Regions from separate parts of the Alicycliphilus soli genome, predicted to be linked through region 1. Evidence: predicted binding sites of a transcription regulator. Region 1 holds the regulator's gene; each other region holds the start of a gene.
What was found. Region 1 encodes NrdR, which represses ribonucleotide reductase genes. Its sites were predicted from a motif close to CACNANATNTNGTG; they were not measured.
Positions count from the first base shown of each region.

Region 2: the regulator NrdR is predicted to act here: its motif matches at 2,151-2,164, upstream of ABUE11_RS03235 (ribonucleoside-diphosphate reductase subunit alpha).
Region 3: the regulator NrdR is predicted to act here: its motif matches at 1,482-1,495, upstream of ABUE11_RS00610 (ribonucleoside triphosphate reductase).

Region 1 covers NZ_CP160388.1:2,803,998-2,807,865, forward strand. Annotated here, with positions in the region: gene ABUE11_RS13265 (lytic transglycosylase domain-containing protein) at 435-1,256, shown strand; ZMP/ZTP riboswitch at 1,308-1,469, shown strand; gene glyA (serine hydroxymethyltransferase) at 1,504-2,748, shown strand; gene nrdR (transcriptional regulator NrdR) at 2,773-3,222, shown strand; gene aroC (chorismate synthase) at 3,284-3,868, opposite strand, start outside.
Region 2 covers NZ_CP160388.1:688,379-692,246, forward strand. Annotated here, with positions in the region: gene ABUE11_RS03235 (ribonucleoside-diphosphate reductase subunit alpha) at 1-2,061, opposite strand, end outside; gene ampD (1,6-anhydro-N-acetylmuramyl-L-alanine amidase AmpD) at 2,306-2,929, opposite strand; gene ABUE11_RS03245 (sigma-54 dependent transcriptional regulator) at 2,913-3,868, opposite strand, start outside.
Region 3 covers NZ_CP160388.1:131,803-135,670, reverse strand. Annotated here, with positions in the region: gene ABUE11_RS00610 (ribonucleoside triphosphate reductase) at 1-1,468, opposite strand, end outside; gene ABUE11_RS00605 (nitric-oxide reductase large subunit) at 1,730-3,868, opposite strand, start outside.

The sequences.
Region 1 (3,868 bases):
GGCGACTCAAAGGTAGCAAAGCCCGCCGCTTCTTTCCAGCTGCTTCTACCTATCGGGCACAGCATCCGATTGATGCTTTCATTTCGGGCCCGCCCTTCCACGACACGTCCGGGCACAAATGCCCAGAAATTCATCAGATTTCGGGTTTCAATCCAGTATACAAACTACTTTTTACTATGTTTAAATGAATCTATATTCTTGACTGTGCATTTTGACGCCCCCTAGAATCCGCGCATCTTCAAGAACGGAGGCCCACATGCCTCTGCCGTAACCCGGCCTGGACCGGATCGGTTCGCAAGCATCCATGACGCCGCGCGCCATGGCACGGACCGGTCGACCAGGCAATCCATGCCAGAACAGCTGGCAAGACCGGAGCCTTCAGCGTGCGCACAAGACGCTGCGCCCTGTGGGATCCGCCTCTGAAAGGAACAGCTATGACAGCATCAGGAAAAGCGATGACCGGCGTGCGCACCTTTGCCGCCGATGTGCTCAGCGGTTTTCTTGAAATCACGCACAGCGGCTTTGCCCTGCTCGGCCTGGCGGTCGCCTTCGCCGCGATCACCCTCACGGCCCGCCCCGACTTGCGCCAGGCCGGGGAGGAGCAGCTGCGGGCATGGCTCCACGCGCGCCATGTCGAGGAGATTGGCTTCGCCCTGGAGCCGGCCGCGAGCGAGCGGGCCGTGGCCATCAACCCCAAGGAGTTGCCGCGCGAGCAGGCGGCCGTCGCCTATTGGCTGAGCAAGAAGTACCGCGTCGCCCCCGAGCCGCTGGCCGCGCTGGTCACCGAGGCCTATGACGTCGGCCGGCGCACCAAACTCGATCCGACGCTGATTCTGGCCATCATCGCCATCGAGTCGAGCTTCAACCCGTTTGCGCAGAGCTCCGTCGGCGCCCAGGGGCTGATGCAGGTCATGACCAGCGTGCACACCGACAAGTACGAAGGCTTTGGCGGCCGCCTCGCGGCGTTCGACCCTGTTGCCAACCTGCGCGTGGGCGTCAAGGTACTGCAGGAATGCATTGCCCGCGCCGGCTCCCTCGAAGGCGGTCTGCGCTACTACGTGGGCGCCGCCAACCTGCCCAGCGACGGCGGCTATGCCGCGAAGGTGCTGGCCGAGCATTTCCGCCTGCGTCAGGTGGCGGGTCGCCCGGTGACCGTCGCCAAGCCGGAAGTCCCCAACAAGGCTCCCGCTGCTGCCGAAACGGCATCCACCGAGCCGCAGACAGAGGAAAAGGTCGCGCTGCTCGGCAACAGCTGAGCATTCCGAGTAGCCCACCACGGGCAGGGCGAGGACCTGCTCCGCTACACTAGCGGGGTACGCAACTGGCGATAGGCGCGCGACCTCGAGGCCGCGCCGCTGACGTGGAGACCGGCAGAAAGGCTGTTTTTTCTGCAAACCACTGGGGAGCGTACCGCGCGGATATGGCAAGCAGTGCCCCGCAGCGATCCGTCGTTCGCCTGGGCAGCCCTTGATTGCCAAGGGACTCTTAGTTCATCGGACTGCCATGTATCAACGCAATATCCTCGTCGAACAAACCGATCCTGAAGTGTGGGCCGCCATCCAGGCCGAGAACCTGCGCCAGGAACAACACATCGAGCTGATCGCCAGCGAGAACTACGCCTCGCCCGCCGTCATGGCCGCGCAGGGCTCGCAACTGACCAACAAGTACGCCGAGGGCTACCCCGGCAAGCGCTACTACGGCGGCTGCGAGAACGTGGACGTGATCGAGCAGCTCGCCATCGACCGCATCAAGCAGCTGTTCGGCGCCGAGGCCGCCAACGTGCAGCCCAACTCGGGCTCGCAGGCCAACCAGGCCGTGTTGATGGCGTTCCTCAAGCCCGGCGACACCATTCTGGGCATGAGCCTGGCCGAGGGCGGTCACCTGACGCACGGCATGGCGCTGAACATGTCGGGCAAGTGGTTCAACGTGGTCTCCTACGGCCTGAATGCACAGGAAGAGATCGACTACGACGCGTTCGAGGCCAAGGCGCGCGAGCACAAGCCCAAACTCATCATCGGCGGCGCATCGGCCTACGCGCTGCGCATCGACTTCGAGCGCATGGCGCGCGTGGCCAAGGAAGTCGGCGCCATCTTCTGGGTGGACATTGCCCATTACGCCGGCCTGGTGGTCGCAGGCGAGTACCCCAACCCCGTGCCGTTCGCCGACGTGGTCACCTCCACCACGCACAAGAGCCTGCGCGGCCCGCGCGGCGGCATCATCCTGATGAAGGCCGAGCATGAGAAGGCCATCAACAGCGCCATCTTCCCTGGCCTGCAGGGCGGCCCGCTCGAGCATGTGATCGCCGCCAAGGCCGTGGCCTTCAAGGAGGCACTGTCGCCCGAGTTCAAGGCCTACCAACAGCAGGTGACCAGGAATGCCAAGGTGTTCGCCCAGACGCTGACCGAGCGGGGTCTTCGCATCGTCAGCGGCCGCACCGAAAGCCATGTGATGCTGGTGGACCTGCGTGCCAAGGGCATCACCGGCAAGGAGGCCGAGGCCGCCCTGGGCAAGGCGCACATCACCATCAACAAGAACGCCATCCCCAACGACCCGCAAAAGCCCATGGTGACCAGCGGCGTGCGCGTGGGCACGCCGGCGATTACCACGCGCGGCTTCAAGGAAGAGGAAACGCGCATCACCGCCAACCTGATGGCCGATGTGCTGGACAACCCGCACGACGAGGCCAACCTGGCCGCCGTGCGGGCCAAGGTGCAGGCGCTGACCAGCCGCTTCCCGGTCTATCGCTGATACGGCCCCCGAGCCGCCGCCGCGATGAGGTGCCCTTTCTGCAGCCACCAGGACACCCAGGTCATCGAGACCCGTGTGTCCGAGGACGGGGACTTCATCCGCCGCAGGCGCCAATGCGGCGCCTGTGAAAAGCGCTTCACGACCTACGAGCGGCCCGAGGTCAATTTCCCCACCGTCGTCAAGAAGGACGGCCGCCGCGTCGAATACGACCGCAACAAGCTGCTCGGCTCCTTCAAGCTGGCGCTGCGCAAACGCCCGGTGAGCACGGTGCAGATCGACTCGGCCATCGAGCGCATCGAGGAAAAGCTGCTGCACCTGGGCCAGCGCGAGGTGATCTCCGCCCGCATCGGCGAACTGGTGATGCGCGAGCTGAAGAAACTCGACAAGGTGGCCTACATCCGCTACGCGAGCGTCTACCGCAGCTTCGAGGACATCGACGAATTCCGCGCGCTCGTCGACGAGGTGCGCAAGTAACCGCGCTACTCATTCAATAGCTGCCAGCGGTTGATGGACAAGCGCTGGAGCCACTTTTTACTCAAATACTCGCGGGAATCGGCGGCACGGCCTGATGCACGTCGCCACACTGCGCGCGCTGGCGCAGCGCATGGTCCATGAGCACCAGCGCCAAGAGCGCCTCGGCAATCGGCGCGGCGCGTATGCCGACGCAGGGGTCGTGACGCCCCTTGGTGATGACCTCGGTGCTCTGGCCGTGGATGTCGATGGACTCGCGCGGGCTGATGATGGAGCTGGTCGGCTTGATGGCCAGCTGCACCTCGATGTCCTGGCCCGTGCTGATGCCGCCGAGGATGCCGCCCGCGTTGTTGCTCGCAAAGCCCTGGGGCGTGAGCGAGTCGCCATGCGTGGTGCCGCGCTGGGCCACGCTCGCAAAGCCCGCGCCTATCTCCACGCCCTTGACGGCGTTCAGCCCCATCATCACGTAGGCGATGTCGGCGTCGAGCTTGTCGTAGAGCGGCTCGCCCAGGCCCACGGGCACGCCGCTGGCTTGCACGCGGATGCGCGCGCCGCAGGAGTCGCCGCTCTTGCGCAGCGCATCCATGTAGTCCTCGTATTGCTGCACATCAGCCACGGGGGCGAAGAACGGGTTGTTGGGCACATGCTC
Region 2 (3,868 bases), 1.7 Mb from region 1:
GATGGCCTCCATCGATGCATCGGCAAACTCCACCGCGGCGTCGCTCGCGTAGGGAATGCGCAGCGCGTACAGCGCATCCTGAAAGCCCATCAGGCCCAGGCCTACGGGGCGGTGGCGCAGGTTGGAGTCGCGCGCCTTGTCCACGGCGTAGTAGTTGATGTCGATGACGTTGTCCAGCATGCGCATGGCCGTGGCCACGGTGCGGCGCAGCTTGTCGTGGTCCACCTTGCCATCCTTCAGGTGCTGGGCAAGGTTCACCGAGCCCAGGTTGCACACGGCGGTCTCGGTGTCGCTGGTGTTGAGCGTGATCTCGGTGCACAGGTTGCTCGAATGCACCACGCCCACATGCTGCTGGGGCGAGCGGATGTTGCACGGGTCCTTGAACGTGATCCAGGGGTGGCCGGTCTCGAACAGCATGGACAGCATCTTGCGCCACAGGTCCACGGCGGGCACGCGCTTGAACAGCCTGAGCTCGCCGCTGTCGGCCTTGGCCTCATAGGCCGTGTAGGCGCGCTCGAAGGCCTGGCCGTAGAGGTCGTGCAGGTCGGGCACGTCCGACGGCGAGAACAGCGTCCATTGGCCCTTGTCGATGACGCGCTTCATGAACAGGTCGGGAATCCAGTTGGCCGTGTTCATGTCGTGCGTGCGGCGGCGGTCGTCGCCGGTGTTCTTGCGCAGTTCCAGGAACTCCTCGATGTCGAGATGCCAGCTCTCCAGATAGGTGCAGACCGCGCCCTTTCTCTTGCCGCCCTGGTTCACGGCCACGGCCGTGTCGTTGACGACCTTGAGGAAGGGCACCACGCCCTGCGACTCGCCGTTCGTGCCCTTGATGCGCGCGCCCAGCGCGCGCACGCGCGTCCAGTCGTTGCCCAGGCCTCCGGCGAACTTGGACAGCAGGGCGTTTTCCTTGATGGATTCGTAGATGCCGCCGAGCTCGTCGGGCACCGTGGTCAGGTAGCAGGACGACAGCTGCGAGCGCAGCGTGCCGCTGTTGAACAGCGTGGGCGTGCTGCTCATGAAGTCGAACGAGGACAGCAGCTCGTAGAACTCGATGGCGCGCGCGTTGCGGTCGTCCTCCTGCAGCGCCAGGCCCATGGCCACGCGCATGAAGAAGGCCTGGGGCAGTTCGATGCGCGTCTTGCTCACGTGCAGGAAGTAGCGGTCGTACAGCGTCTGCAGGCCCAGATAGTCGAACTGCTGGTCGCGCTCGGCCTTGATCGCCTGGGCCAGGCGCGGCAGGTCGAACGTCAGGAGCTCGGGGTTGAGCAGCTCGTGATCGACGCCCTTCTGGATGAAGCCGGCGAAGTAGCCCTGGTACGCCGCCTGCATGTCGGCCGGCTGCACGCCCTGGCCCAGCACTTCGCGCACGATGGTGTGCAGCAGCAGGCGCGCCGTGGCGTAGCTGTAGCCGGGGTCCTTCTCGATCAGCGTGCGCGCCGCGAGGATCGATGCCTTGTACACCTCGTCCATGGGCACGCCGTCGTACAGGTTGCGCATGGTCTCGGCGGTGATCGGGGCGGCCTGCACCTCCTGGCCCAGATTGGCGCAGGCGGACTCGATCAGTGCCTGCAGGCGCAGCACATCGAGCTCCACGCGCTGGCCACGGTCCTGCACGTACAGCGCGGGCATTTGCGGGTGCAGCTGCTCCTTCTTCTGCGCGCGCTCCTGGGCGCGGCGCTCGCGGTACAGCACATAGGCGCGCGCCACCTCATGGTGGCTGCCGCGCATCAGGCCCAGCTCCACCTGATCCTGCACGTCCTCGATGTGGAAGGTGCCGCCGCTGGGGCGCGAGCGCATCAGCGCGCGAACCACCGTGCGGGTCAGCTCGTCCACGACCTCGCGCACGCTGGCCGAGGCCGCGCCCTGCGTGCCATGCACGGCGAGAAAGGCCTTCATCATGGCCACGGCGATCTTCTGCGGCTCAAACGGCACGACCGCACCATTGCGCCGAATGATTTGGTAGTGACTGAATGTATCGCCAGCGATGTCGGGAGCGGGCGTGGCCGTGGTTTGCGAGGGTGTTGTGGGCTGGGTATGGGCGTGAACGGGCGCAACTTGCATGGGTTCCTCTGGGCTGTGTCCTGGGGTTGGCCGCGCCGGGCAGGCAGCTGCCGGTGGGCGGGGTGGTGACGCGTGAGTGTGCTGCGTAACACTATATCTATGGTATCTTTGCGATTCAAGACACTATTGGTAGTGTATATCCGTATGGTGCCCGATTCTTCGAATCTGCGTCCAATGAGGAAAAAACTACCCATGCCCCCGGCGTCGAGGGAGCAGGCGGGGCATGTGTGGGCGCCCTTCGCGCTCAGCGTGCGCGGCTGTTCAGCGGCGTGGCAACAGGTGGAAACACAATCCCCGAGCCGGCGAACGCGTGCCGCAGCCATGGCCAGTCAAAGCCCGGGCCGGGGTCTTGCTTGCGATGGGGCGCAACATGTTCGTGGCCGGCGATGTAACGGATGGGGTGGCGTTGCGCGAGGGCCCGGCACAGGCGCAGCAGACAGCGGTACTGTGCGGCCTCAAAGATCAGGCCTTCCAGGCCTTCGAGCTCGATGCCGATGGAGTCGTCGTTGCACGCGTCGCGTCCGCGATAGTGCGAGCGCCCGGCATGCCAGGCGCGCCTGTCAACGTCCACGAACTGCCACAGCCGGCCGTCCCTGGCGATGAAGAAATGGGCCGACACCTCCAGTCCGCGGATGGACGCGAAGTAGGGATGCGCGTCCCAGTCCAGCCGGTTCGTGAACAGCTGCTGCACGGCCTGGCCGCCGTATTCGCCCGGCGGCAGGCTGATCGAGTGCACGACGATCAGGTCGATGACGGCGCCCTCCGGTCGCCTGCCGTGGTTGGGGGACGGGAGACGGTGTGCGCCTCGGTACCAGCCGCCCTGCCATGGTGCGGTCGGTTGCGTCACGGGTTCACTGCGTGGCGCCATGGGGGGCTTCGTCTCGCGGAACAGGGATGTGCAGGCGCTGCATGCGGTAGCGCAGCTGGCGCACGCTCAGCCCCAGGCGCGTGGCCGTGGCCGTCTGGTCATTGACCGTCTCGCGCAGGGTCTGCTCCAGGAGGCTTCGCTCCTGCGCGTCCAGCCAGGCGCGCAGTCCATCGGTGCGCGCTGTGGCGCCGGCGGTCATGGGTGTCGGGGGCGTGGGCGCGTCCGCGGCTTGCGCCTGGGGTAGCGATGTGCCGGGTTCCATGGTGGCGGGCGCGGGGAGATCGATATGCAGCTCCTGCCCGTCGCTCAGGGCCACGGCACGGTGCAGCAGGTTCTCGAGTTCGCGCACATTGCCCGTGAGCGGATGCTGGGCGATGCGCGCAAGCGCCGCCTCGCTCAGGCGCGGTACCTTGATGCCCGACTCCTGTGCGATGCGTGCGAGCAGGGCCTCGCACAACGCGGGCAGATCCTCGCGGCGCTCGCGCAGCGGTGGAATCACCAGTTCGATCACGTTCAGTCGGTAGTACAGATCCTGGCGGAAGCGCCCTGCCTGCACATCGGCGGCCAGGTCGCGGTGCGTGGCGCTGACGATGCGCACGTCCACCGCTTCCTCCTGCGTCGCGCCCAGGGGGCGGATGCTGCGCTCCTGAATCGCGCGCAGCAGCTTGGACTGCATGGCCAGCGGCAGGTCACCGATCTCGTCGAGGAACAGCGTGCCGCCGCGCGCGGCCTGAAAAAACCCCTCGCGATCGCTGCTGGCGCCCGTGTAGGAGCCCTTGCGTGCGCCGAAGAATTCGGCCTCCAGCAGACTCTCGGGGATGGCGCCGCAGTTCACCGCGATCATTGGTCCGCCGGCGCGCTGGCTGCTCGCATGCAGGGCGCGTGCGACGAGCTCCTTGCCCGTGCCCGATTCGCCATGGACCAGCACCGGCGCCATGC
Region 3 (3,868 bases), 1.2 Mb from region 1:
CGTTCACGCCCAGGGTGGAGAAATGGTTGCGCAGCGTGCCGAGATAGCGCTTGGTGTAGGGGAACAGCCCCTGGTCCATGAGGCGCTGGATGAGCTTCCTCTTGACCTCCAGGCTTTGCTTGCCCAGTTCCAGCAGGCGGTCCAGGGCCGCGAACAGGCCGGCCTCGTCGCCCGCGTGCAGATACCCTAAGCGCGCGCAGTTGACGGTGACCACGCCCAGGCTGCCGGTCTGCTCGGCGCTGCCGAACAGGCCGTTGCCGCGCTTCAGGAGCTCGCGCAGATCGAGCTGCAGACGGCAGCACATGGAGCGCACCATGTTGGGCGAGAGCTCGGAGTTCACGAAGTTCTGGAAGTAGGGCAGGCCGTACTTGGCCGTCATCTCGAACAGCGCGGCGGCGTTCTCGCTCTCCCAGGGAAAGTCGGGCGTGATGTTGTAGGTGGGGATGGGGAAGGTGAACACCCGGCCCTTGGCGTCGCCCGTGGTCATGACGTCGATGTAGGCGCGGTTGATGAGATCCATCTCGGCCTGCAGCTCGCCGTAGGTGAAGGGCATTTCCTCGCCGCCGATCACCGGCACCTGTTCGCGCAGGTCCTCGGGGCAGGTCCAGTCGAAGGTCAGGTTGGTGAACGGCGTCTGCGTGCCCCAGCGCGAGGGCACGTTGAGGTTGTAGATCAGCTCCTGCATGCACTGGCGCACGGCGGCGTAGCCCATGCCGTCCTTGCGCACAAAGGGCGCCATGTAGGTGTCGAACGACGAGAACGCCTGCGCGCCGGCCCATTCGTTTTGCAGCGTGCCGAGGAAGTTGACGATCTGGCCCACGGCCGAGCCCATGTGTTTGGCCGGCCCGGCCTCGACCTTGCCGGGCACGCCGTTCAGGCCCTCGTGCAACAGCGTGCGCAGCGACCAGCCGGCGCAGTAGCCGCTGAGCATGTCCAGGTCGTGGATGTGGATGTCGCCGCTCCTGTGCGCCTCGCCGATCTCGGGCGCATAGACATGCGAGAGCCAGTAGTTGGCCGTGACCTTGCCCGCCACGTTGAGGATCAGCCCGCCGAGCGAGTAGCCCTGGTTGGCGTTGGCATTCACGCGCCAGTCGGCGCGCGTGAGGTATTCGTTGATCGAACTCTCCACATGCACCAGGGTCTGGCGGTCGGCGCGCAGGGTGGCGTGGCGCTCGCGGTAGGCGATGTAGGCGCGGGCCGTGCCCAGGTGGTTGGCGGCGATCAGGGTCTGCTCGACCACGTCCTGGATCTGCTCTATGGTCGGCGCCTCGCCGCGGAAGCGGTGGATCAGCACCTTGGTCGCCTGGGCCGTGAGCAGCTGCGCCTCGTCCTGGCCGAACTCGCCCGTGGCGTTGCCCGCGCGGGCGATGGCGGAGCGGATGCGGGCGGCATCGAAGGCGGTACGCTCGCCGTTTCTCTGGATGACGTCGCGCGGCAGGGTGGCGAGCAGGGGTTGGCTGATGGTCATGGCGGCCTTTGAACACTACATATGGTGTTTACGATACATATCGAACACCATATGTAGTTTGATCAGGCGCAAACCCGGGGCGCATCGCCGGACACAAAAAAAGCCGGCGTGAAGCCGGCTGAAGGGCAAGCGGTCCCTGAGGGTCTTGCCGATGGAGTCAAAACTGGCTGCGGCGCTTTATGGGCAAGCGCGGCCAGCTATCAATATTGAATCGCTGTGCTCGATCGTGAGGCCTGGTCGGCCCCACGATCGATGGCGGCGTCAGCGACGTGCGCCGGCCAGTGCACCGGTGCTGGGGGCGGCCGGGGCGCGGCTGCCGAACAGCACGGCGCTCACCACCTGCCAGCTCACGCACAGGGCGCCGGTGATGAACACCAGGTCACCAAAGGTGCGCACCCAGCGCAGCGTCTCGAGGAAGGGCTGCTGCAGGAATTCCTCGCTGCGGGCGTACCACAGGCCGTGGGTCACGCTGGCGTGGAACTGGAACAGGCCGATGGGCAGCAGGCTGGTGGCGATCATCAGCACCAGGCCGGCGTTGAGCCACCAGAAGCCGGTCTTCATCAGGCGCTCGTTGAATTCCATGTTCGGGCGCACATAGCGCAGCACCAGCAGCGTGAAGCCCAGGGCCAGGAAGCCATAGACACCGAACAGGGCGGCGTGGGCGTGCACGGGCGTGGTGTTCAGGCCCTGGATGTAGTACAGCGAGATCGGCGGGTTGATCATGAAGCCGAAGACACCGGCACCGAGCATGTTCCAGAAGGCCACGGCCACGAAGCACATCAGCGGCCAGCGCAGACGACGCATCCACTCTGCCTTGTGCTGCAGGCTCCAGTGCTCCCAGGCCTCGTGGCCCAGCACCACCAGCGGCACCACTTCGAGCGCGCTGAAGGATGCACCGACGGCCATCACCGGGGTGGTGGTGCCGGCAAAGTACAGGTGGTGGAAGGTGCCGGGCACGCCGCCCAGCATGAAGAGGGACGCCGAAGCCAGGCTGGCGGCCGTGGCCATGCGATAGGACACCAGGCCCAGGGTCGAGAAGATGAAGGCCAGTGCCGTGGTGGCGAACACTTCAAAGAAGCCCTCCACCCACAGGTGCACCACCCACCAGCGCCAGTACTCCATCACCGAGATGTGGGTGCGCTCGCCGTAGAACAGGCCGGTGCCGTAGAACAGGCCGATACACACGACCGAGGAGGTCAGCAGGGCCAGCAGGTTCTTGTCCTGGCCGTTGGGGGCCAGCAGTGCGGGGAAGATGGCGCGTGCCATCAGCACCAGCCAGAAGGCGATGCCGGCGAACTTGCCGATCTGCCACAGGCGGCCCAGGTCGACATATTCATAGCCCTGGTGGCCGAGCCAGAAGTTCCACTCCTGGGGCATGACATGGGCAATCGTCAGGTAGTTGCCGATGAACGAGCCCACGCAGACCACGACCAGCGCCCAGAACAGTACGTCCACGCCGAGCTTCTGGTACTTGGGGTCCTTGCCGCCGTTGATGACGGGTGCCAGGAACAGGCCCGCGGCCAGAAAGCCCGTGGCGATCCAGAACAGCGCCGCCTGCAGGTGCCAGGTGCGCACCAGCGAATAGGGCAGCCACTGCGAAATGTCCACGCCGTAGAAGGTCTGGCCTTCCACCGTGTAGTGGGCCGTGAAGCCGCCGAGGAAGACCTGGGCACAGAACAGGGCCACGACCAGGAACAGGTACTTGCCCAGTGCGCGCTGCGAGGGCGTGAGGGCCACGCGGGTCAGCGGGTCATGGGCGGGAGGAGTCGGGTCCTGCTCGTCATGCTTGCGCAGGAAGGCCCAGCCCCACACGAGGAAGCCCACGCCGGCCATCATGACCACAACGCTCATGATGGACCAGACGACGTTCTCGCCCGTGGGCACGTTGCCGATCAGCGGCTCGTGCGGCCAGTTGTTGGTGTAGGTGGCACCGGTGCCGCCGCCCAGATCGGCCGGACGCTCGGTGGCGGCGGCCCAGGCGGTCCAGAAGAAGAAGCCGGCCATCTGCGCGCGACGCTCGGCGCTGGGCAGGGTGTTCTCCTTCATGGCGAAGCTCTCGCGCGACTTGCGCAGCGACGGGTCGTCGCCAAACAGCTTGTCGTAGTACTTGGCCGTCTCGGCAATGGCCTGGGCGCGCAGCGGCGTGATCGTCACCGTGTCCGTGGCCTTGTCGAAGGTGTTGGTGCGGTACTCGGTCTTGAGCCGGTCACGCAGCACCGCCTGCTGGCCCACGTCGAGGTCTGCAAAGGCCTTGCCGTAGTCCTTCTGCGCGGCCAGCTCGAGCCAGGCGGTCAGCTCGCGGTGCAGCCAGTCGGCCGTCCAGTCGGGGGCCTGATAGGCGCCGTGACCCAGGATGGAGCCCAGCTGCATGCCACCCGTGGACTGCCAGGCCGTTTGGCC